One region of the Pseudoalteromonas translucida KMM 520 genome, then DNA from elsewhere that is predicted to be linked to it. Evidence: predicted binding sites of a transcription regulator. Region 1 holds the regulator's gene; each other region holds the start of a gene.
The links. Region 1 encodes LexA, which represses DNA repair genes until DNA is damaged. Its sites were predicted from a motif close to TACTGTATNNNNATACAGTA; they were not measured.

Region 1 (5,903 bases):
TATTAGCGAAGCCATATTGTATGAGCTAGTTGAGCACAGCATTGCTATTCCTATTGAGGGCGAGCGCGTTACAGAATGGCAATTTACGGTATCAACAGTGACCTTAGTTAAAAAGGCTGCACGTATTCAGCATGACTTGTCGTTAGATTGGTCTGCTATTGCTTTGGTTTTACAATTATTGGATGAACGGGATGAGTTGATTGCTGAAAACCAAATGTTAAAGCAGCACTTAAGTCGGTTTAAACATTTAGAATAAAAAGTAGTGGTTAAACTTTAAAGGTGAGTAGCTAGCTATTTTTATGGAGCTAGCTCAGCACTTTTATAATAGTGAGCTTTTGGTGCTTAAATATTTTTTGATTCGTGAAATAAGAGTAAGTAAAGCGTCAATAAATGCGTAAAAATAGCCGGCTATTTATATAAAAAGGTGAATATTGCAGAGTTGATTTGGTATAACCGTAAAACTGCGTTAAAGTTTACAGCGAACTAATTAGAGGATAAACAGCAGACAATGTCGGAAATTCAATTTTTAAATGTAGACCTAGAGCTTGAGTCAAAGCAAGATATTAGCGTGCTTGTAGCTGACCTAAAAAAAATCGCCACTATTTTACATTATGATAAAGACGAATACCGTCAGTTAGCGCGTATAGAAGTAACAGGCGAAATATCCTCACCGGATAAAGCAATTAACCACTTATGTGAGCTAGTAGAGTCATGCTCGCGCGCTGCACTTAAGCAATGGTTGAGTTGTTCGCGCCGTACCTTTGATATTGGTTTTGAGTCGGGCACTTCGCCAAAATGTTTTAACCAAGCGCTGCACGCCGATACTTTATTACGTATATCGGCAATTGGTGCAGGCATGGAAATTACTATTTACCCGCTAGAAAAATAGCGTTAGCCTTTGCGCTCTACTACAGCTGCGGTCATTTTTGATACGCAGCAAAGCTCGCCGCGACTATTCGTTATTTTTATTTCCCATACTGAGCTACGCTTGCCAATATGAAACGCTTTTGCGGTGGCGGTTAAGGTGCCATTACGCGAGGCTTTTAAATGGCTAGCACTGATCTCTTGCCCTACACAATAAAATTTAGTGAAGTCGACCACAAAGTTAGCCGCGTAGCTGGCAACACTTTCGGCTAAAACCACGTTTGCTCCGCCATGCACCATGCCTATGGGGTTATGATGCGCAGGAATTGCCGGCATAGTGGCAACTAAGTAATCATCACCAATTTCAGTTATTTCAATCCCCATGGTTTTCATCAGTGTACCTTGGCCATTTATGCCTTGGTCTAACTGCTTACAAAACGCTAAAGTAATAGGTTGATGCCAAATACTCATTGTTACTCCTTTAAAGATTGAAAACGATAACCAATAATACGATTTTTCATGGCGATATGATAGCCAAGTTAGTGCAGCTACTACATTGTAATGCAGCGCTACTTTTTGCTTTCTACATAGTGCTTAATTTCATCGAGATCTTTTTTTAGCATTTTACGCATCGAATTTTTAAGAAAAACCCCCATCACTGCAGACATCATTTTTACCCAAATAGACTCAGAGCTATCAGAAAAAGTCATGGTTAAACAGGTGCCAGGTTCGGCGGCGGTAAGTGACAGCTTAGTGGTATAAACTGCCCCGCAATTTTCTGCGCGAGTGCAATAATATTCATTAGTAACAGCTTCTGTGATCCACATGGTTTCTGAGGCCGCTTTACCAAACATTTTTCGCGTTTCTAACCATTTTAGGCCCACTAACCCCTGTGGAGGCTTTTCGATTATTTTCAAATCAATAATGCCAGACAGCATATTGGTACTGTTTTCGATGTCAGTTATTGCTGCCCATACTTTACGTTTAGGGCCGTTGATAATTACCGCTACAGTGATATTCATAACACTCTCCGTTGATTCACATTGATGAGGCTAACGCCCGTTATAAAAACGATAGTTAACTAATTTTTTAATAACAGCAATAACCTAGTAATCATGTAATTACAATTAATGTAACGTAAAACTAACACTGCCGAGATCTGCTTAATTTTATCTGTAATTTACTTGGTTATTTTAAGCTTAGACCAATGCCACCTTTGGCAGCAAAGGCGGGGAGTAATTTAAATTTGCGATTTTCAGATAACTGTATATACTCACAGTTAAATGTACTGTATGGAAAACCAGTTGTATGCGACCATTAACTAACCGCCAAGCGCAAATACTCGAACTTATTAAAGTGTTTATTAAAGACACTGGTATGCCTCCTACACGCGCAGAAATTGCACAAACATTAGGCTTTAAAAGTGCTAATGCCGCAGAAGAGCATTTAAAAGCGCTGGCTAAAAAAGGCGCTATTAAAATGAAGCCAGGCGCTAGCCGTGGTATTCAACTTATTGAAGAAGATGAACCAGAACAACTTGGTTTACCATTAATTGGCCGCGTAGCTGCCGGTGAACCTATTTTGGCGCAACAACATGTTGAGAGCCATTGTAAAATTGACCCGCTAATGTTTAAACCGCCTGCCGATTTTTTATTGCGTGTAAATGGTATGAGCATGCGAGATATTGGTATTATGGATGGTGATTTACTGGCTGTTCATCGCACTCAAGTTGCCGAAAATGGCCAAGTTATTGTTGCCCGCGTTGATGACGATGTAACGGTAAAGCGCTTAGAAAAAGCAGGTCGAAAAGTATTACTGCATGCTGAAAATAAAGAATTTTCGTCGATAGAAGTGGATCTTGAAAACGAATCTTTTAATATTGAAGGCTTAGCCGTTGGGGTTATTCGCAACGCTGACTGGATGTAACAATTAAGTTGTTATAGCTATGCAAAATAGCGGTATAATTTAATAGCTCAGATGATTAACGCGCACTTTTTAGTGCGCTTTTTTTTGCCATTTTTTTGTGAAAACTCCGCTGCAATGACAAAATTATATTAAGTTTATGTTTTTTATCATTTAAGTATTTAATACTCGTTTTTGCTGTCTTTTTATTTGTAACCCTTGCTGTTGCTCACTTCCTGCTTAGAAAAAAATTAAATAACCCTCATATTTACGCTAATCCTCTAATATTATTTGATTATTTTTCAAACTAAAACTTGCTAGTTGTTCAATTATTAACTAATTGTTAATGGGCTGGACTAACAATAACTCACAGCTTTTAGTTTTGAGAACACATATTTATATATCCGGCAGCAATACAAAAATAAAAAATAACAAATTGGCATTTAAAGCTTATGTCTTTTTGTTTTGCACTCGCAACAGTATTAAAGGAGCTGTCACATGGGTAAATTGAGCTCTACCTTGTGGCTTATATTGTTTGTTTTTCCGCAGCTAGCATTGGCAAATAGCCAATATAATATGCGCAAAGGCGTAACCGATATAAGTAATAATGTTTATCAACTACACATGACCATATTTTTAATATGCTGTGTAATAGGCGTGATTGTATTTGCCGTTATGTTTTGGGCACTTATTCATCATCGTAAATCTAAAGGAGCAGTTGCTGCTCAATTTCACGAAAGTACCAAAGTAGAAATACTCTGGACAGCAATTCCATTTGTTATTTTAATAGCAATGGCAGTCCCCGCAACTAAAACATTAATAGCGATGGAAGATGCCAGTAAAGCGGATATCACTATTAAAGTAACTGGTTCACAGTGGAAATGGCATTACGAATATATGGGGGAAGATGTTGAGTTTTACTCAATACTTGCCACACCGCAAAATGAAATTGCCAACCTAGCCGATAAAAACCCCAACTATTTACTTGAGGTAGATAAGCCTCTGGTATTACCGATTAATAAAAAAGTACGCTTTTTAATGACCTCCGACGATGTTATTCATTCTTGGTGGGTGCCCGATTTTGCTATTAAAAAAGATGCAAACCCGGGGTTTATTAACGAAACGTGGACCAACATAAACGAAGTCGGTATTTATCGCGGTCAGTGTGCTGAGCTATGCGGTAAAGATCATGGCTTTATGCCTGTGGTAGTAGAGGCTAAGTCAGAGGCCGATTTTAAAGTTTGGCTAGCAGATGCTAAACAAGCAAAGCAAAAAGCTGCAGCAGCAGATGCCGCATTACTTGATCAAACACTCCCTAAAGAAGAGTTAATGACTTTGGGTGAGCAAGTGTATATGGCCAATTGTGCTGCATGTCATCAGCCCACAGGACTAGGTTTACCAGGTGTTTTTCCTGCGCTTAAAGGCAGCCCGATAGTGCTTGGCGACATAAAAGATCACATTGACATTGTTATTCACGGACGCCCCGGCACAGCCATGCAAGCCTTTGCTAAACAGCTCTCTATAAAGCAATTAGCAGCGGTAATTACTTATAAGCGTAATGCATGGGGTAATGATACCGGTGATGTAATTCAACCAAGTGAAATACAGGCAGCACTTGATGCCGACGGGGAGGCGAACTAATGAGTAGCATAGTAGAACAACCTGACATTAATGAAGCTCACCACGCTCATCATCCTGCTAAAGGCTTTAAGCGTTGGTTATATACCACTAATCATAAAGATATAGGCAGCTTGTACTTAATTTTCTCGCTGACTATGTTTTTTATTGGTGGAGCTATGGCTATGGTGATCCGCGCTGAGTTATTTCAGCCAGGATTACAATTAGTCGATCCTCACTTTTTTAATCAAATGACCACAGTGCATGGGTTGATTATGGTATTTGGTGCTGTTATGCCGGCATTTACTGGCTTGGCTAACTGGATGGTGCCATTAATGATTGGCGCGCCTGATATGGCCTTACCGCGAATGAATAACTGGAGTTTTTGGATTTTACCATTCGCGTTTTTAATTTTATTATCATCGCTATTAATGCCCGGTGGTGGTCCTGCGTTTGGTTGGACTTTTTATGCGCCGCTGTCCACAACCTACAGTAATGACAATACCGCCATGTTTGTATTTGCTGTGCATATTATGGGTATTAGCTCCATTATGGGGGCAATTAATGTAATTGTAACCATAGTTAACTTACGTGCCCCAGGCATGACCTGGATGAAGGTCCCTATGTTTGTATGGACTTGGCTGATAACGGCATTTTTATTGATTGCGGTTATGCCCGTGCTCGCAGGTGCGGTGACTATGGTGCTCACCGATAAATACTTTGCAACCAGCTTTTTTGATGCAGCGGGTGGCGGTGATCCGGTGATGTTTCAGCACATATTTTGGTTTTTTGGCCACCCCGAAGTATACATAATGATTTTGCCTGCTTTTGGCATTATTTCTACTATAGTTCCGACCTTTTCGCGTAAAAAACTCTTTGGTTATTCCTCCATGGTATATGCCACGTCGTCAATTGCGCTGTTGAGTTTTACGGTGTGGGCGCATCATATGTTTACTACCGGAATGCCAGTGGCTGGCGAGCTGTTTTTTATGTACGCGACTATGCTGATATCGGTGCCCACTGGAGTAAAAATATTTAATTGGGTAGCCACTATGTGGCGCGGATCAATTACGTTTGAAGTACCCATGCTGTTTAGTATTGCCTTTATTGTGTTGTTTACCTTAGGTGGTTTTTCGGGCTTGATGCTGGCCATTACACCGGCTGATTTTCAGTACCATGATACCTACTTTGTAGTGGCACATTTTCATTATGTACTGGTAACGGGGGCGGTATTTTCGATTATGGCAGGCGCGTATTATTGGCTGCCTAAGTGGACTGGCAATATGTATAACATAGCGCTGGCTAAATGGCATTTTTGGTTATCGCTGGTAAGCGTAAATGTATTGTTTTTTCCTATGCACTTTGTAGGGCTTGCAGGCATGCCACGCCGTATTCCCGACTATGCGCTACAGTTTGCCGACTTTAACGCCATTATTAGTATTGGCGGCTTTGCCTTTGGATTATCGCAGTTGTTGTTTGTAGCTGTAGTGATTAAATGCGCACGTGGCGGCGACAAGGTT
Region 2 (5,903 bases), 1.1 Mb from region 1:
AGCATCACTAGTTGCACAAGCAAACTTGCTTCTAGAATTAGATCTAAAAAATTAAGCCCTGATCCCACGTTAAACTCCTAAAAAATTAAAAATACATCAAATTGATTTATTTGGATAATATGACCTTACACCTGAACTACAAAGGGTAAGCGTCTAAAGTTGTAGCTAGTGTATATAGTGTATTTCCCGCTTACAACGATCTTGCTATGAATAGACAACAAAAAACGTTAAAAAATTCTATTATTTTTATTAAACCGTAAAATAACCCGTTTATTATAATTGCGTAATTAATATTAGTGTTTATTAATGCGTTATTATAAAGGTAATACTCAGTTAAATTAGCTGTTTATTCAAAATATAAGCATAAGCACGCAAAACAACCTAAGGTTTACTTTAACGTAATAGTAAAACTAATACCGAAATTTAATGCAAAATACAATATAAGCAAATAATTTCATAAGGTTATAATGTTAACGATTAATTAACGTGCAACAATTAAACATTCATAAAAAGCATTCAGATTAGTTTTTTTCATCTGAAATTATAAATTTTCTAGTTTGAACAAAAAACAACTCTTCGGTATTATTACCTCATACCGAGCTAACGCATTAAATGAAAATTTTCATTGCATCCAGTTCTTCGTAATATGATATTTTATCGTATTACATTGTTTTACTTTTTTAGGATAAAACCTAAGTAAGTAAAATAGAGTTCCCAAGATTACTTCCTTCAACTTGTTGTTTGCCCGCATTATTTGCGGGCTTTTTTTTGCCCATAAATAATCTTCATAACATTAATACCTAGGTATTAAGTTAACATCACAACTTCAGCGTTTATAACAATTGCATAAGGCCTAAGCTAGTGCGCCACAGCAAGCCACCTATTGGTTAACACCAGCAATATAACGCAGGCACAATAACCTCGATTGACTTAACCCATCGTGAATTATTGCTAAATTTAAGTACGCATACCAACCACATAAAACACGGCTAAGCATACACTAAAAAGCCATTGCAATTAATTAATCACAATGGCTTTTAAATTGGGTAAAGCTTTTTATTAGTCTTGCTTTGGGAGTAAACCAAAGTGATGGTATGCGTTGTCTGACACTATGCGTCCACGGGGTGTGCGTTGAATAAAGCCCTGTTGAATTAAAAAGGGCTCTATTACGTCTTCAATGGTCTCTTTTTCCTCGCCAATAGCTGCAGCTATATTATCGAGCCCAACTGGGCCACCCATAAATTTTTCTATAATGGCAAGTAAGTACTTACGATCCATATAATCAAAACCGCTTTTATCTACATCAATCATATTAAGTGCCAGCTCTGCTACTTCGGCGTTTACTGTACCGTCTGACTTTACTTGGGTGTAGTCACGCACTCGGCGTAGTAACCTATTGGCAATTCGGGGGGTACCGCGTGAGCGTTTAGCTATTTCAACTGCGCCCTCGTCGCACATTTCTAAATTAAGAAAGTGCGCCGATCGCCCTACTATGTACGATAAGTCTTCTACTGAATAAAACTCTAAGCGCTGCACAATACCAAAGCGATCACGCAGTGGAGATGTTAACGAACCCGCACGAGTAGTTGCGCCAATAAGCGTAAACGAGGGCAAGTCTAATTTTATCGAGCGTGCTGCTGGGCCTTCACCTATCATAATATCAAGTTGGTAGTCTTCCATTGCTGGGTAGAGTATTTCTTCAACTTGTGGGCTCAACCTGTGTATTTCATCAATAAATAACACATCACCTTCTTCAAGGTTGGTTAGCAATGCGGCTAAATCACCAGCTTTTTCAAGTACTGGCCCTGAGGTTGCCTTTATGTTTACCTGCAGCTCGTTGGCAACAATATTAGCTAATGTCGTTTTACCCAAACCTGGTGGGCCAAAAATAAGCAGGTGATCGAGTGCTTCGCCTCGGCTACGGGCCGCTTCAATAAAAATTTCCATTTGCTGTTTAACATGCGGTTGACCACGGTAATCGGCGAGTAGTTTTGGCCTAATTGCACGGTCTATAGAGTCTTCGTTGGGTTTTTCAGTCGCGTCAATTAAGCGATCAGCTTCGATCATAGGTTACTCACAGCATTGATTTTAAAGATTCTTTAATAAGAACCTCAGTAGACATATCGGGTTTACTTACTGATTTTACTGCTTTTTGCGCTTGTGGCAATTTATAACCTAGCGACACTAAAGCCGACACAGCATCATCGGCGGCATTATTAGCAATTGTCGCGTCGCTAAACGGCTCAATAACCGCACTGTCGCTGAAAGGAGTGAATAAATCGTTGCCCCAATTTTTTAATCTGTCTTTCATTTCGAGTACTAGCCGCTCGGCGGTTTTTTTACCTACCCCGGGTAATTTAACTAAGCTTGTGGAGTCTTCGTTATTTACACAGCTTACAAATTGCTGCGCCGACATACCCGACAAAATAGCTAAACCCAGCTTTGGCCCTACGCCATTGGCCTTTAATAACTCTCTAAATAAGGCACGCTCTACTTTATTGTTAAAGCCAAACAATAGTTGTGCATCTTCGCGTACTACAAAATGAGTATAAACAATGGCATTTTCGCCAACTTTAGGTAAGTCGTAAAAGCAGGTCATTGGCATTTGTACTTCGTAGCCAACACCGCTTACCTCTAATAATATTTCGGGAGGTTGTTTTTCGACTAAAATACCATTTAAGCGACCAATCATAGTTATTTCCTTAAACGTCCTCTAACGGTTTTGCTTGCGCTACCCGCTAGTTTTATTAAATTTTGTTCTGAGTGCGCATGGCAAATAGCAATAGCCAGTGCATCGGCGGCATCGGCTTGTGGCGTACCAGGTAGTTTTAAAATATTTTTAACCATATGCTGCACTTGGGTTTTATCGGCACCACCATTGCCTACTACGGCTTGTTTTATTTGCCTTGCTGAGTATTCAAATACCGGTAAGTCGGCCATTGCAGCGCCTACAATAGCAGCACCACGTGCTTGGCCTAGCTTTAGGGCTGAGTCGGGATTGTGCGCCATAAACACTTTTTCTATCGCGAAGGTTTCTGGCGAAAACTGCTCTATAAGCTGGGTAATGCCTTGGTAAATCATTTTTAGTCTTATATGAAACTCATGGTCCGCTAATTTAATGCAACCACTGCCTAAATAAGTGAATTTAGATCCCTGATGCGCTACAACACCGTAGCCAGTTAAGCGTGAGCCCGGATCAATCCCTAAAATTATGGCCAAAAAGCACTCTCATTATTGTTATTCGTTAATTAGGCTAATAATGCCAGAGCACTGTATAAATTACCAGTAACAATAAAACAAAAACGGCCACTTTAGTGGCCGTTTTCCTTTTGCTTAAATATTGGCAACTTAACCTAACGCACGTACCAGCCCTTGGGTGTTTTGCTTAAGTGTGCGAGCAATCATAAAATAGCCTAACCCTGCTACAAACACTCCACCCGCCACCGGTCCTATTAGCCAAATATGCGGATGTAATTTACCCGCCAGATCAAATAACTGCTGCTGTACAATTAATAGCGCAATATCACTAAAAAAAGCGGCAACTAAGCCGGCCAAACCACCAAGCAATAAAAATTCATATAAAGTGGCGTTTTTAATAAGCCGGCTTTTTGCACCAAGTGTGCGCAGTATTACAATTTCTTGCATGCGCTCGCCTAAGCTTGCTTGCACTTGCGATATTAATACCAGTGCACCACACAACACCACAATAGTAAGTACAAAGCCAATTGCAAGTGACACTTGCTCTATGGTTGATTGTATTTGTTTAACAAAGTTACCTACATCTATAGCAGTAACCGTTGGGTAGCTGCGCAGCAATTGGCTAAAGTCGCGTTTTTGATCTGGCTCAATACGTACCGACGATATATAGGTTGCCGGAAAGTCTTTGAGCACATCAGGACTTAAAATAATAAAAAAGTTTGGCTTAAGGGTGGCCCAGTTTACTTTACGCACACTAGTAATTTTAGCGTCAAACGACTGCGCACCAATTAAAAACGTTAGCGTGTCGCCAAGTTCAACATCTAAACGCTCAAGCATAGACTCCTCAATGGATGCCTCTGCTAATGTGTTTTTATTAAACCACTGCCCTTGCACTATTTCGTTTTGCGCTGGCGGCGTTTCAAGCCAGGTTAGGTTTAGCTCGCGACCAATACCGGCGCGTGCCTCTTCGTCTTTTTTCTCGTTGTCTTGCAGAGATACTTCTCGCGCTACCAGCTCGCCATTTACCGCATTTACCCGGCCACGAATAGTGGGGTAAAACTCCGATACCTGAATGTTTTTTTGCGCCAAATAAGTATTAATTGGCTCAAGTTCGTTTTGGGTAATATTGACTAAAAATGCATTTGGAGCATCGTCTGGTAACTGCGACTGCCAGTCGGCTATCATGTCGTTTTTAAGTACCACTAAAAATAGTAATAGTTTAATGGCGAGGGAAAAACTGATCAGCTGGACTGCATTCACATTTGCACGTTTTTGAATTGACGCAATTGCCAGCGACCAGCTATTACCGGGCTTTAAGCCCAATTTACGGCCACCACCAAATATAATTTTAGACACCAAAAACAACACGCCAATTAAAGTAAGCGTTGAGGCAAACAGAATCAGGGTAATTTTTATATTATTGCTAAATAACCACATCAGTAAAAACACGGTAAATGCACTCATAGCTAAGTGCACCCGGCTAACCGCTAGTTTATCGCCTAAGTTACGACGCAGCACCCGCAGTGGCGGAATATCAAATAAATCAAATAACGGCTTGATAGAAAACATCACTGCACAAATTACACCTGTGCTAATTGCCACTAACCACGGCTTAAAACCTGCCATTGGCAAAGTTGTACCCATGATTTTTGCTAAATAATGTGTCGCAATTTCTTGTAAACCATAACCAATTAATAAACCCACAGTGACCGCCATTAAACACACCATTAATAAATGTGTAAGGTAAATTTTGCGGATCATTGCCCGGCTACCACCTAAGGTTTTCATCATAGCAACTGGGTCGTATTGGCGTTCACAATAACGCTTTGCAGATACCGCAATTGCCACTGCGGCTAAAATAATGCCCAGTAAACCTGCTAGCAACAAAAAGCTTTCTGCACGATTTAAACTATTAGATATTGGTGATTGGCGATCTTTTACGCCATACCATTGTTGGTTTTCTTTTAGCTGTGGTTTTAGCCAATCGTAAAAACTATTTATATCGCTTTCATCGCCGGCATAAAGCTGACGATAAAATACTCGGCTACCCGGTTGTATTACTTCTGTTTTTTCCACGTCGTTAATGTTTATAAGCACCCTGCGGCTACTCGAAAACACATTAAAAGGCGCGTCGGGCTCTTCTACAATTACTTTTTCTACGTTAAATAATGCAGCACCTAGCTCTACTACATCGCCTATATCTATATTTAAACTATAAAATACCGACTCGCTAAGCCACACATTGCCAAGTGTTGGTCCGCCGTTAGCAACTTCGGTTTCTCCATTTAGGCTCGACTTAACCTTAAGTTGCCCCTTTAACGGGTAACCACTTGAGGCCGCTTTTACCGAACTAAATTGCATTTCGTCGTTGGCAAATAACATGGTGTCGAAGTAAAGCATTTGTGCGGTTTTTAAATTTTGTTGCTCTGCTTTAACTATATAAGAAGTGTCGATTACGTGATTACTGCCAAGCACTCGGTCGGCGGCAATAAAGGCGCTACTTTTTTGCGCAATACTCTGTGCAATACGCTCAGTAATCATAGATAAAGTAAGCACGGTAAGTACCGCAAGTGCTATAGCCGCACTTATCACCGTAAGCTCACCACGGCGAAACTCCCGCGAAAATAACTTAAGTGCTAACTTAGCCCACATTTGCTATTTCCTCTGCTGAGTTTTCTACTAATCGGCCACCTTCAATTTGAATA
Region 3 (5,903 bases), 1.5 Mb from region 1:
CACCTGAGCAAGTAAGGTTAGAAGCAGAGGTTAAAGCCATACATAGAATGAGTGGAGGCTCGGCAGGTGCAAGGACAATCGCTACAATAGCAACGAATAATGACTTTGAATTAAGCCGTTATCGTGCCGCTAAGCTGATGGTTAAACTAAAATTAGAGAGCTGCCAAGTACCACAACATCAATATAAACGTGGTGGTAATGAGCATCTTGAAATCCCAAATTTGCTAGATAGGCAGTTTGATGTTGTTGAACCGAATACTGTGTGGTGTGGTGATGTGACGTATCTTTGGACAGGCAATCGCTGGGCTTATTTAGCGGTCGTTATCGATTTATTTGCGCGTAAAGTCGTTGGTTGGGCAATGTCGTTGTCGCCAGATACTAATTTAACGCTAAAAGCGCTTGAACTCGCGTATGAAAGCAGAGGAAAACCGACAGGACTGATGTTCCATTCAGACCAAGGTAGTCATTATACAAGCTTAAAATTTCGCCAACGTTTATGGCGCTATAAAATTACGCAAAGCATGAGTAGGCGTGGAAACTGTTGGGATAATGCGCCAATGGAGCGATTTTTTAGAAGCTTTAAAACGGAATGGATGCCAAAGGTTGGATATGGAAATTTTATAGATGCTAAATATAGCGTTAGTGATTATATCAACGGATATTACAACAACGTTAGGCCGCATCATTATAATGCAGGTTTAGCACCAAATGAATCTGAGATTAGATACAAAGATTCTAAAACTGTGGCCAAATTTTATTGACCACTACATACCATCGAACATTAACAACTGGCCCTCGGTCAATTGAATAGTTTGTTCGAACCCCGTTTCATTAAGTAAGAGAAACTCATCAGGCTCGACACTGACACTGACACTGTATACTTTATTAAATTTGTCTGGCATTAGGCATTACCTTGAGTCAATAATGTAGTAATTGGAAATGTACCATCGGCAAGTTCTTCACCTATCTCTTTTAACGTTTCGATAATACCTTGTCGACCTAGGCCTTCTGCTATCGTTCATTAAGTAAAAACTCAATATTAAAATAATATTTGCCTGTATGAATTTTTGAATGTGGATAAGCATCTGGGAGGATGTCCATTGGAACATGCTTTTGAAACCGAGGTAAGTAGACTCCATTTGCTTCATGGTCAATATCGATACCGAACGTCGCTAACCTCAGCCTTAAACGGGCAGCGCGCATATCATTCTAAGACACTATGTGATGAGCCGCTGTATTTTTAGGTTTATTTCCGCGCCCAGCCTTCGCTATATTTGCTGCTAGCTTTTGAGCATGCTTTTTTATATGCTCCCAGCGTACATGGCGTGAGTAGATTAAGTCATCAGCCGAGATAATGTATAGAAAACGCATGGGCTTGGGCTTTAGCTAAACTACGGTCATCGGTTACGAGAAATAAATTGTTTTCAATATCTTGAATAGTTACTTCATGTATCTCTTGACGCATAAAAACTCCTTTTAAATGTTGTTTCTAATATAGATACTTATAAACATATGTACAAGCTTGAAAGCTTTTTTTGAGCATACAGCCACTACAAGACAACATAGTTATAGACTTATACTCTCACAGCGGCTTTTAACTACATCATTTTGATTCTTTTGTAGCTTGGAAATCTTCTCAGCTCTAGTGCACTCCCAAGCATCAACAGGATACATTTTATCCCACGCATTCATTAGTTGGCGTTGCGCTTTACTCATATTGTATCGTTTATAAGTGTTCTCCATATACAAATAAGTACGCGCAATTTGCCCTCTAGCCACTTCAGGTGGCTCAGCTTTTCTGTCGTCGATTTTCATCGCGCAACGTCCAAAATCGCTTTGAGCCGCTGGAAGCATGGTAAAGTTATGATTACTTCTCAGCGCATTCACGGCACCAATGGCCGGATAGAGGTTAAACATATCAGCTTGCATAAAACGGTATTCTGTATTTACTTTTTCGGCACATCGTCGACCTTTAAATGACTTCCCCTTACTATTCACACATTGCTTGTCCCCATCTCGCCATTCGCTAAAAGTACGACCAAAGTTTTCTGCTGGAACAACGTGCTCCCATTCAATTTTTTTAGATCGTTTGACGTACTTTGTTGTAGAAAAGCCCTCCGGCGCGGTTACTTTTTTACTAGCGTCAAATGTCGCACCACAATAAAGTGTAATGCGGTGATTGTTATAAACCTGCTTTTCTAGAAGTCGTTTAGCTTTGCTAAATGAGTCGATTTCTTGATTTCCTGAAGAGGCAGCAGAGAAAGTAAGTGTTGCTAACAGTGTAATTGTGGATGCTTTCATTATGATTCTTGATACCTATTTCGGTTAAATATGCGACATACTATAACTGAGTTAATAAGCTAATTCTCATTTGTGGCGACTAACAATTTTAATTGTAGAACTAAGATATTGTGCTTATAAAGTTTAATCGGAAAGTTACTTCCCAGTCCATGTATTGTCATTTTGATACTGCCCAGAGCAAGCGCTGTTATATGCAAATTGGCCCGTAGACTTATCTCGACAGCACCAGACTAAGTTGTAGTTGCTATCATAAAACTGGTCCCATGCATAACCAGAAGAATAGTTATTTGACACGCCAGCTCCTGCCGCAGCAACAGCTAAAACGACGACACCTACCGCAACAACAGCAGCAACAACGCCTTGAGCGATTTCTTTTCTGTCTTGTGCAGCTAATATCTCACATTTGTATTGAGTGAGTGTTCTATATTTAACTTCTCTGTTAAGCGCGTAGATATAGTTCGCTTCATCAGTATTTTCGGCTGTATAACTTTTAGCGAGGATATCTTTATCATTAAGGTAGTTTCGACACACTTGGGCATCTGTTAATTCAGAGTCACCGGCAATGATGGCGTGTCTAGAGGCTGAACAGCCAGTAATAACGCTAAGTATTAGAAAAGATGCAATAGTGTTTTTAACTACAGTCATTAGTAAATTATTCCATATTTAAAATAAACTTTGGGTAAGTTCATAATTCCTTCGTCAAATTTTAACAAACGAAGGCAGGTTTTCCTAACTGTTAAAAAAGGGTTTTTAATGTTTAGGTATGAAGACTGTTTATATCAGCCTTAATAAAAATATCGTCTTCACAAAAAGAATCTTGGCTTAATTGGAATCTTAAATTACACTGTACATATAAACAGTGCTTGAGGTGTGTATGTTCGTTATTCCAATTTTTATAGAAGCAGGTATCACCGGCTTTGAATCTCCTGCTGCAGAATATGTAGAGCTAGGTATTTCAATCGATGAACTAATCATTAAACACCCGAATGCCACTTTTATTGGTATAGCTTCTGGGCAATCCATGCAAGAAGTAGGAATATTCGATGGTGACTTATTAGTCATTGATAGAGCTGAGGATGTAAGTACCGGCGATGTCATTGTTGCAAGCTATAACGGTTCGTTTGTTTGTAAAATCATAGATAAATCGCAACGCTTACTTATCTCTGCCTCTAAAGATTATAAGTCTGTTTATATCTCTAATGATGATGACTTTAAGCTCGAAGGTGTCGTTACTGCGAGCATCCGCCTACACAGAAATAAAGCTGAAGTGAATCGATGTTTGCCCTCGTAGATGCAGTTGCATTTTATGCCAGTGCGGAGAAGGTGTTTGACCCATCCATTCGCTTTAAACCCGTTGTTGTTCTAACAAATAACGATGGGTGTATTTGTGCAATATGCCCTATTGCTAGAAAGCTTAATATCCCGAAATTTGAACCTTACTTCAAAATTAGACCCTATTTAGAGCAGCATAATGTCGTCGTGCGCTCTTCAAATTATGAACTCTATGCTGATTTGAGTGAGAGAATGATGACGGTCATTAATCGTTTTTGTGATGACCATTATGTTTATAGTATTGATGAGTCATTTTTACGTTTTACTGGTTTTTCTAAAATCATCAATGACTGGGCTGATTACGGACACACAATACGGCGAGCGGTATGGCGCGAAACAGGATTGCCTGTTGGTGTAGGCTTTGGCATTACGCCTACGTTAGCTAAAGCTGCCAACCATGCGGCAAAAAAACTCTCTGGTTATAACGGAGTTGCTGTTATTAATGATGATATATCACGCCAAGAAATCCTGACGCGTATGGATGTTACCGATGTCTGGGGTATTGGCTCTCGACTCGGTAGAAAACTTAAGATCATGGGGATTAAAAGTGCATGGGATTTAGCAAACCAGAACCCTAAAGCAATGCGACACATGTTTAGCGTTGTTGTTGAGAGGACCGTAAGTGAGCTTAACGGCATCGCCTGTTTAAGTTGGGATGAAGTAAAACAGAATAAAAAAGAAATCTACTCAACGAGAAGTTTCGGGGAAAGAGTAAGTGATTTAAATACATTAAAATCAGCCCTCGTAACACACGCAGCGATTGTTGGCCGCAAGCTAAGAAAACAACAGTCATTAGCAAAACGACTTGTTATATTCGCTGCAAGCTCGCCACACGAAGACGCGTATTATAAGAAATCTTTGCTCTATGATTTTCCTATACCTACATCAGATACCAGTGTTATAGCCAATGCTGTTTCAGATGTTATTGATGATATTTTTAAGGCTAACACGCGCTTTTATCGCTGCGGTATTGGCGCAATAGAGTTAGAAAGTGAGTTATTTCAACAAGCCGATATGTTCTCTGTAAGTGAGGATAAACCTAAAATGATGGAATGCTTAGATGTAATAAATAAACGCTATGGTGTAGGAACTTTATCTATAGGTAGTGAAAAGCTAACAAAATCATGGAACATGAAAAGGGCTTTTTTATCGCCCCACTACACAACCCGCTGGTCAGACATTCCTATCATAGATTGTGATTGAATTAGTTAAGTTAATATTGAATATGTTCCATTCCGACCAATAAAAGCATGAACATTTGTAGTTAAGCTCGGTTGTGGCTTTTTAACAACTTTGAATTTTAAGTCTTTGTTACCAAACTCATCTAGACTTGGACTAAAAGCAAAATGGACTTCCCAGCTTTCACTAGACACCGGCTTATAATCTTAAAGTACAAAACGGAAGTAAACTTCCGGCTTGTAAGCTTGTATTGGTATATTCCGAAATTAAACTTCCGTTTCTAGGGCTTTAAAGGTAGTTATCGGTAATATACTTCTTTTTTTGATAGCGTTAACCTAGATAGCTATATGAACAACTTTTCGGGGTCTCCTTTGAGCGAAAACCGGACACTGAAAAAGTTAAATTTATTCCTACTTCTTTGAGTAGGAGCCTAATTTTGTCCGATAACATTATTAAACGCCGTTTTGGGGCAAAATAACATGCTTAATTCCTAGCTGTTTTAATTACTTGTTTACAAAGGTAATTATTGGTGAAATTATCAGGGTATGTAATATACGCCGTTTTGGTGTGTTATAAACCACCAAAATGGTGTTCAATAAGCTGTTATGTGTTCCTCAGAGTATTGGTGTTAATTAAATTATGGAAGATCTAAGAAGAACATGTTTCTTTTGTGCCGAGAGAATTGAAGAAAAGAAAACTCTAGAGCATATTATTCCTAATAGCCTTTTAGGAAAGCTAAGTATTAAAGAAAAAACAATAACAGGGCAAAAAGAAACTCAATATAGTCGAGTAAAAGTACCTGCCCATTCTACTTGTAATAGTGGATTTGGAAGTGACTTTGAAAACAGAGCGCTTGAGCTACTTGAGGATCCTGATTTGTTGTATGAAAGTATAACGAATGAAGAGGGTGGCATAGCAATGATGTATGGCCCTGACGAATCAGATACCGCAATAATTACTACATGGTTATCAAAGATTTATTATGGCTTGTTTTACTATGATCTCATTTCCACACAAGATGATGATTGGAGAAATATTTGTTCGAGCGTGATAGCTAATGATAATTTTGAATACGTGCGCCGTTCATACAA
Region 4 (5,903 bases), 550 kb from region 1:
TCGCAATTTGCAGCTTGTTGTACAAAACTATTTAAGTCGGCAAGTAAAGGCTGTAAAAATTGCTGATAGCTCATTACTTGCTGTGCAATATCACCTAAGCTCGATTCCCATTTAGCGGTTAAATCGGGGCGAACTAAACCTTGCGGTAGCACGCTAATAAGTGCACTTCCAGTTTCGGTTGCTTTAATTAATTTACCTTCGCGTTTTAAAAAACGGCGTTTAAATAGTAATTCAATGATCCCCGCTCGTGTTGCCTCTGTCCCTAAGCCATCGGTGTCTTTAAGTACTTTTTTTATTTGCGGATCCTGTACATACCGGCTTATGCCTGTCATGGCTGCAAGTAAAGTCGCATCACTAAAGTGCGCTGGCGGTGAGGTATATTTTTCAACAACCTCTCCTTGCGAGCAAAAAAGTAACATGCCTTTTGTTAAAGGCGGTAGCGTGGCTTCATCTTTTAATTCAGACTTACCCATTAGCACCTTAAAACCCAAGCTTACATCTTGCTTTGCATTTGCTTTAAATAACCCGCCAGCAATAGTTACTTCTGCTTTAGTTTCGTTATAAATATAGTCGGGATAAAACTGTATTAAATAATGACGACATATTAATTGATAAACCTTTGTCTCATCGCCACCCAAACTTGCCGACTTTAACTGTTTTGCCGTAGGAACAATGGCATGATGCGCAGCCACTTTTGAATCGTTAAAACATTTACTACGTTTTTTACTATCAGCTGCATTTACTAACTCAACACTTTGCCCGCGATTAACGCTTATTGCTTTTAAAATAGCAGACGCATCTTGGTGATGATCATTAGGTAAGTAGCGGTTGTCTGAACGTGGGTAGGTTATTAACTTATGACGCTCATAAAGAATTTGGCATATATCCAGCACCTTTTGCGCTGGCATAGCAAATGCTTTTGCCGCATCTATCTGCAAAGCAGATAAGTTATAAGGCAGTGGCGCAGTTTGTTTTTTTTGCTTTTGTTCAAGCACCGTTAGCTCAGCATTTTGCTGTGTGATCCGCGAGGCTACGTTTTCTGCCAATGCTTTATTTACTACTCGCCCCTCTTCGTCTTGATAAGGCTCGCATGCTTTACTGGGTATCCATTTTGCACTAAATGATTGTTTTTCAGGGGTGACTAAATGGGCTAATACTTCATAAAAAGGCTTTGATACGAAATTTGCTATGTCGTTATCTCTATTAACCACCAAGCCAAGTATGGGTGTTTGCACTCGCCCTACTGACAGTACGTTACCAAACCCAGCTTTTTGCCCCGCTAAAGTATAAGCACGGGTTAAATTCATACCAAACAACCAATCAGCACGAGAGCGCGCTAAGGCTGATACGCTCAGCGGAATAAACTCACGGTTAGAGCGCATAGTCGTTAATGCTTTTTTTACTGCAGCTAAGTTTAAATCACTTATTAATAAGCGTTGAATATGCTGTTTTTTGGTTTTGCTTATTTTGGCTTCTTCAATAACTTGATCGACAAGTAATTGTCCTTCGCGGTCGGGATCGCCAGCATGTACAAGCACTGTAGCCTGTTTTATTAGCTTTTTTAACACAGTAAGCTGCTTGCGAGTTTTAGTTTTTGCTTTTAATTGCCATTGTTCAGGAATGATAGGTAGGTGCTCAAACTGCCACTTTTTAAAGCGCTCATCGTAATCATCGGGTTCGGCTTGCTCTAATAAATGGCCAATACACCAAGATACGCAATCACCATTTGCGACTTCTATGTAACCATCGTGCTTTTTGTGCGGTTTTGGTAGCGCGTCGGCAATGGCGCGCCCTAATGATGGTTTTTCGGCAATATAGAGTTTCATAAGCAAGCTCTTTTACTGTTTATATAAACAGTAGTTTAGCATATCAATTTACAGTGTGGGATGTTTTTATTAAATCGAACTATTTAAGAGTTCTGAGGTATTTGGCTGAGGTGGTGACTTTTAGTCAAAATTGACTAAAAGTCACCTAAAATCAATAGCACTGTGTTTACTTAAACCAAGTGTGTTTTTAATAAAATGACTGCTACCTTACATCGATAGGATCAGACTCTTTGGCTTTTCCTTGTAAAATAGATATTTCGACCCGTCGATTACGACGGCGATCTTCATTGCTATCGTTTGGTACTAACGGCCGGGTTTCAGCACGTCCTACTACCATCATTCTATTTTTATCAAATCCAACTACTTTTTGCAGTTCACTGGCTACTGCAACTGCGCGCTTAGATGAAAGATCCCAGTTATTAATATATAACTCGTTTGAAACCTGAAAATCGTCGGTATGCCCCGACACTGTAATTTCTCCAGGTACATCTTTTAATAGCACGCCAATTTCTTGAATAATGGGTTTAAACTTAGGTTGTAAAAATGCGCTACCCGAAGGAAAAGAGCCATTTTCACGAATTCGAATGATTATTTGCTGCCCTAATGATTCAAGTTCTATGGCACCATCAATTATTTGTTTTTCTAACTGCTGGGCAATTTTTTTCACTAAGTCGTTTGTTTGTTGTTGATCGGCCGCTGAAATTGCTTGCTCCGATGCTTGCTCTTTGGAAGTACTACGCGACTCACCACCACGTTTATCGCCGCGCTGTTCTTGCCTTCCGCCTGCTGAGCTTTCATCCCCCGCCTGAAACTCCAACATTTGCTGGGTCATTTCTACCGTTTGTTGTTGAATTGTTTCAATCGGCGTCGGCTCTGGCTTGCCCGGAGTAAACTCCATAGCAATAACTGATGTGCCTTTGGGGATATCTTTTACTTCTATTTTATTTTGTACACCAAATGCAAATTTCATCGAACCAGCAATTTGTTTAAATTTAAGTACATCCATTTCAGAAAACGCAAGCAAGAGCACAAAAAAGCACATTAATAGCGACATTAAATCTGCGAATGTCCCCATCCACGCAGGTAAACCTGGGGGTGGGCACTTGCACTCTTGATCAGACATAGTTAATCCTCAGTGTTTACTTTACGTTTTGATTCAGCAAGATAGTTTTTCAAAATACCTTCTATTACTTTTGGATTTTGACCATCTTGAATACCTAAAACCGCATCTAAAATTAAACGTTGATTCATTGCCTCTTCGTCTTTACGCAGCTCCAATTTTGTTTGAATCGGAATAGCCACTACGTTTGCTAAAAATGCACCGTATAATGTGGTTAACAACGCCACCGCCATAGCCGGACCAATTGCTTTAGGGTCATCCATATTAGATAACATCGCAACTAAGCCAATTAAGGTGCCTATCATTCCCATTGCCGGGGCTATATCACCCAAAGATTTAAATAAAGTAGCACCTGACTCGTGTCGTGCTGTAGTTAATGAGATATCTTTTTGCAAAGTGGCACGCACTACATCTGCATCGTGGCCATCTACTAGCATGTCAACGCCTTTGCGCATAAATGGATTCGGTATTTCTGCCTCTTCAAGGGCTAAAAATCCGCCTTTACGTGCTGAATCTGCAAGCTCAACTGCTTTTTCAATTAGCTCTTCTGGCGACTCAAGCTTAAACATAAACGCTTTGGTAACCACCTTACCTATGCCAAAAAACTGTGACATAGTAAAGTTTGATAAAACGATAAATAATGAACCGCCAAATACGATTACAACAGAGGGCGTGTTGTAAAACATAGCCATTTCACCGCTACTACTCATAAACATGGACATGACAATTAAGCCAATTGCGCCAAGGATCCCAATAATGGTTGCTAAATCCACATTCCCTCCAAAGGTTTTTGCTTTTATATGCAAACGTTTGTTATTAATTGTTTATCGGCAAGATACTGAATTGCTTAAGCCATTTTTTATAGATAAACATAAAAAGCCGGATTAAGCACTATTCTAGATCAACTTGTGTTATCTATCTAATTATCAATTTTTTAAAACATAAAACGTTTATTAACGAAAAAACCATTTCATCCTTTGACCTAGTTTAGCATTCCCCCTAAAATTGACTTCTAAATTTATTATGTAAGTTGAAATAAAGATGGCGACTAAAAAACCTGAAAACTTAAGTTTCGAGCAAGCACTAGAAGAATTAACAACAATCGTTAGTGAAATGGAACAAGGTGATTTATCGCTTGAGCAGTCATTAAAACAGTTTGAGCGTGGCATTGCTTTGGCAGGCGCATCGTCTAGTAAGTTGCAACAAGCTGAGCAAAAGGTCGCTATTTTGATGGGCAAAGATGAGAAGTCTGCATTAACCGACTTTGATAATGATATGGAATAGCCGTGACTATTAAAGAACTTATTACACATGCTCAAACCGATGTAGCCAATACCCTTAACCTTTATTTTGACCAATCGCTTAATACTGACGAGACCATAAAAGCAGCCACCCATTATAGTTTAATGAATGGCGGCAAAAGATTGCGTCCTTTTTTGGTTTACGCAACGGGTAAAATGCTTGGCGCAGATAAGCAAGATTTAGACGTACTTGCCGCAGCTATAGAATGTATTCATAGCTACTCGTTAGTTCACGATGACTTACCGGCTATGGATGATGATGAATTACGTCGCGGACGCCCAACCTGTCATATAGTGTACGGTGAAGCACACGCAATTTTAGCGGGTGATGCACTGCAAGCCTTAGCATTTGAGTTAATAGCCAAGCATAATTTTAGTTGCAGTGCCAAAGCTCAAGTTAAAATGATTGCTGAACTGGCACATGCCTCTGGGTTACAAGGTATGGTGGCAGGCCAAGGGCTTGATATTGCAGCTACTGATAAAGTAATAACTGTGGCTGAACTTGAGCGTATTCATAAGTTAAAAACCGGTGCGCTAATAAGCTGTGCAATTACACTTGGGGCTTTGTGCTCAAACAATGTTAGTCAAAACACGCTAGAAAATTTAGCCACTTTTGGCTATGCCATAGGGCTTGCATTTCAAGTACATGACGATATTTTAGACGTAGAAGGCGATACCGTTACTTTAGGTAAACCTCAAGGGTCAGATATCGCTGCGAATAAAGCGACATATCCCGCTTTATTAGGTATGCTAGGCGCTAAAGAAAAAGCGCAAAACTTAATACAACAAGCCCATACAGCGTTAGCAAATATAGACGCCGATACCAGTGCTTTAGCGTCACTAGCTAACTATTTAATTGAACGTGACCACTAAACACGGCTTAAACGTATTGCAACTTAGCACTAAAATTATTACTGAACAGCAAATAACTCAAACAACGCGTTTGCACAGTTAGTTGATGTTAGCGAAGGACATATATAAAACCATGACACTTGATAGCAGCAAGTATCCATTACTTAATTTGGTTAACGAACCAGCCCACTTGCGAGACTTAGCACAAGATAAGCTTCCTGCATTTAGCCATGAGTTGCGTGACTACTTACTCAACTCGGTATCGCAAAGTAGCGGGCATTTAGCGTCTGGTTTAGGTACCGTAGAGCTCACTGTGGCCCTACATTATGTGTATAACACCCCAGATGATCGCCTTGTATGGGATGTAGGCCACCAAGCTTACCCACACAAAATACTAACCGGGCGTCGCGATTTAATGCACACCATTCGTAAAAAAGATGGCTTGCACCCTTTCCCATTTCGCGAAGAAAGCCAATACGATACGTTTAGTGTGGGCCATTCTAGTACCTCTATTTCAGCTGCGTTGGGCATGTCTATTGCTGCGCAAAAAGAAGGTAAAGGACGCAAAACGGTTGCCGTTATAGGCGATGGTGCTATTACAGCAGGCATGGCATTTGAAGCCATGAACCACTTAGGTGATGTAAAATCAGATATGTTGATCATTTTAAATGACAACGAAATGTCGATTTCTGAAAACGTTGGCGCGTTAACAAATCACTTTGCCCGTATTTTATCGGGTAGCTTTTATACTAACATTCGCGAAGGTAGTAAAAAGCTACTCTCGGGTGTGCCGCCAGTTAAGCA

Region 2: the regulator LexA is predicted to act here: its motif matches at 3,269-3,288, upstream of ruvC (crossover junction endodeoxyribonuclease RuvC).
Region 3: the regulator LexA is predicted to act here: its motif matches at 3,144-3,163, upstream of PTRA_RS08250 (LexA family protein).
Region 4: the regulator LexA is predicted to act here: its motif matches at 1,840-1,859, upstream of PTRA_RS12335 (DNA topoisomerase III).

The regions. Positions count from the first base shown of each region.
Region 1 covers NZ_CP011034.1:3,226,650-3,232,552, reverse strand. The annotation lists gene PTRA_RS14940 (chaperone modulator CbpM) at 1-256, shown strand, start outside; gene PTRA_RS14935 (hypothetical protein) at 509-889, shown strand; gene PTRA_RS14930 (PaaI family thioesterase) at 892-1,335, opposite strand; gene PTRA_RS14925 (SRPBCC family protein) at 1,434-1,886, opposite strand; gene lexA (transcriptional repressor LexA) at 2,173-2,790, shown strand; gene coxB (cytochrome c oxidase subunit II) at 3,265-4,407, shown strand; gene ctaD (cytochrome c oxidase subunit I) at 4,407-5,903, shown strand, end outside.
Region 2 covers NZ_CP011034.1:2,150,950-2,156,852, forward strand. The annotation lists gene tolQ (protein TolQ) at 1-68, opposite strand, end outside; gene ruvB (Holliday junction branch migration DNA helicase RuvB) at 1,060-2,067, opposite strand; gene ruvA (Holliday junction branch migration protein RuvA) at 2,075-2,692, opposite strand; gene ruvC (crossover junction endodeoxyribonuclease RuvC) at 2,695-3,219, opposite strand; gene PTRA_RS09995 (ABC transporter permease) at 3,349-5,850, opposite strand; gene PTRA_RS10000 (ABC transporter ATP-binding protein) at 5,840-5,903, opposite strand, start outside.
Region 3 covers NZ_CP011034.1:1,749,457-1,755,359, forward strand. The annotation lists one part of gene PTRA_RS08235 (IS3 family transposase) at 1-761, shown strand, start outside; gene PTRA_RS19250 (AHH domain-containing protein) at 1,012-1,203, opposite strand; gene PTRA_RS19335 (hypothetical protein) at 1,343-1,465, opposite strand; gene PTRA_RS08240 (endonuclease) at 1,567-2,301, opposite strand; gene PTRA_RS08245 (hypothetical protein) at 2,437-2,946, opposite strand; gene PTRA_RS08250 (LexA family protein) at 3,176-3,592, shown strand; gene PTRA_RS08255 (Y-family DNA polymerase) at 3,577-4,836, shown strand; gene PTRA_RS08260 (hypothetical protein) at 5,452-5,903, shown strand, end outside.
Region 4 covers NZ_CP011034.1:2,675,401-2,681,303, forward strand. The annotation lists gene PTRA_RS12335 (DNA topoisomerase III) at 1-1,826, opposite strand, end outside; gene PTRA_RS12340 (flagellar motor protein MotB) at 2,029-2,949, opposite strand; gene pomA (flagellar motor protein PomA) at 2,952-3,719, opposite strand; gene PTRA_RS12350 (exodeoxyribonuclease VII small subunit) at 3,988-4,230, shown strand; gene ispA ((2E,6E)-farnesyl diphosphate synthase) at 4,233-5,120, shown strand; gene dxs (1-deoxy-D-xylulose-5-phosphate synthase) at 5,233-5,903, shown strand, end outside.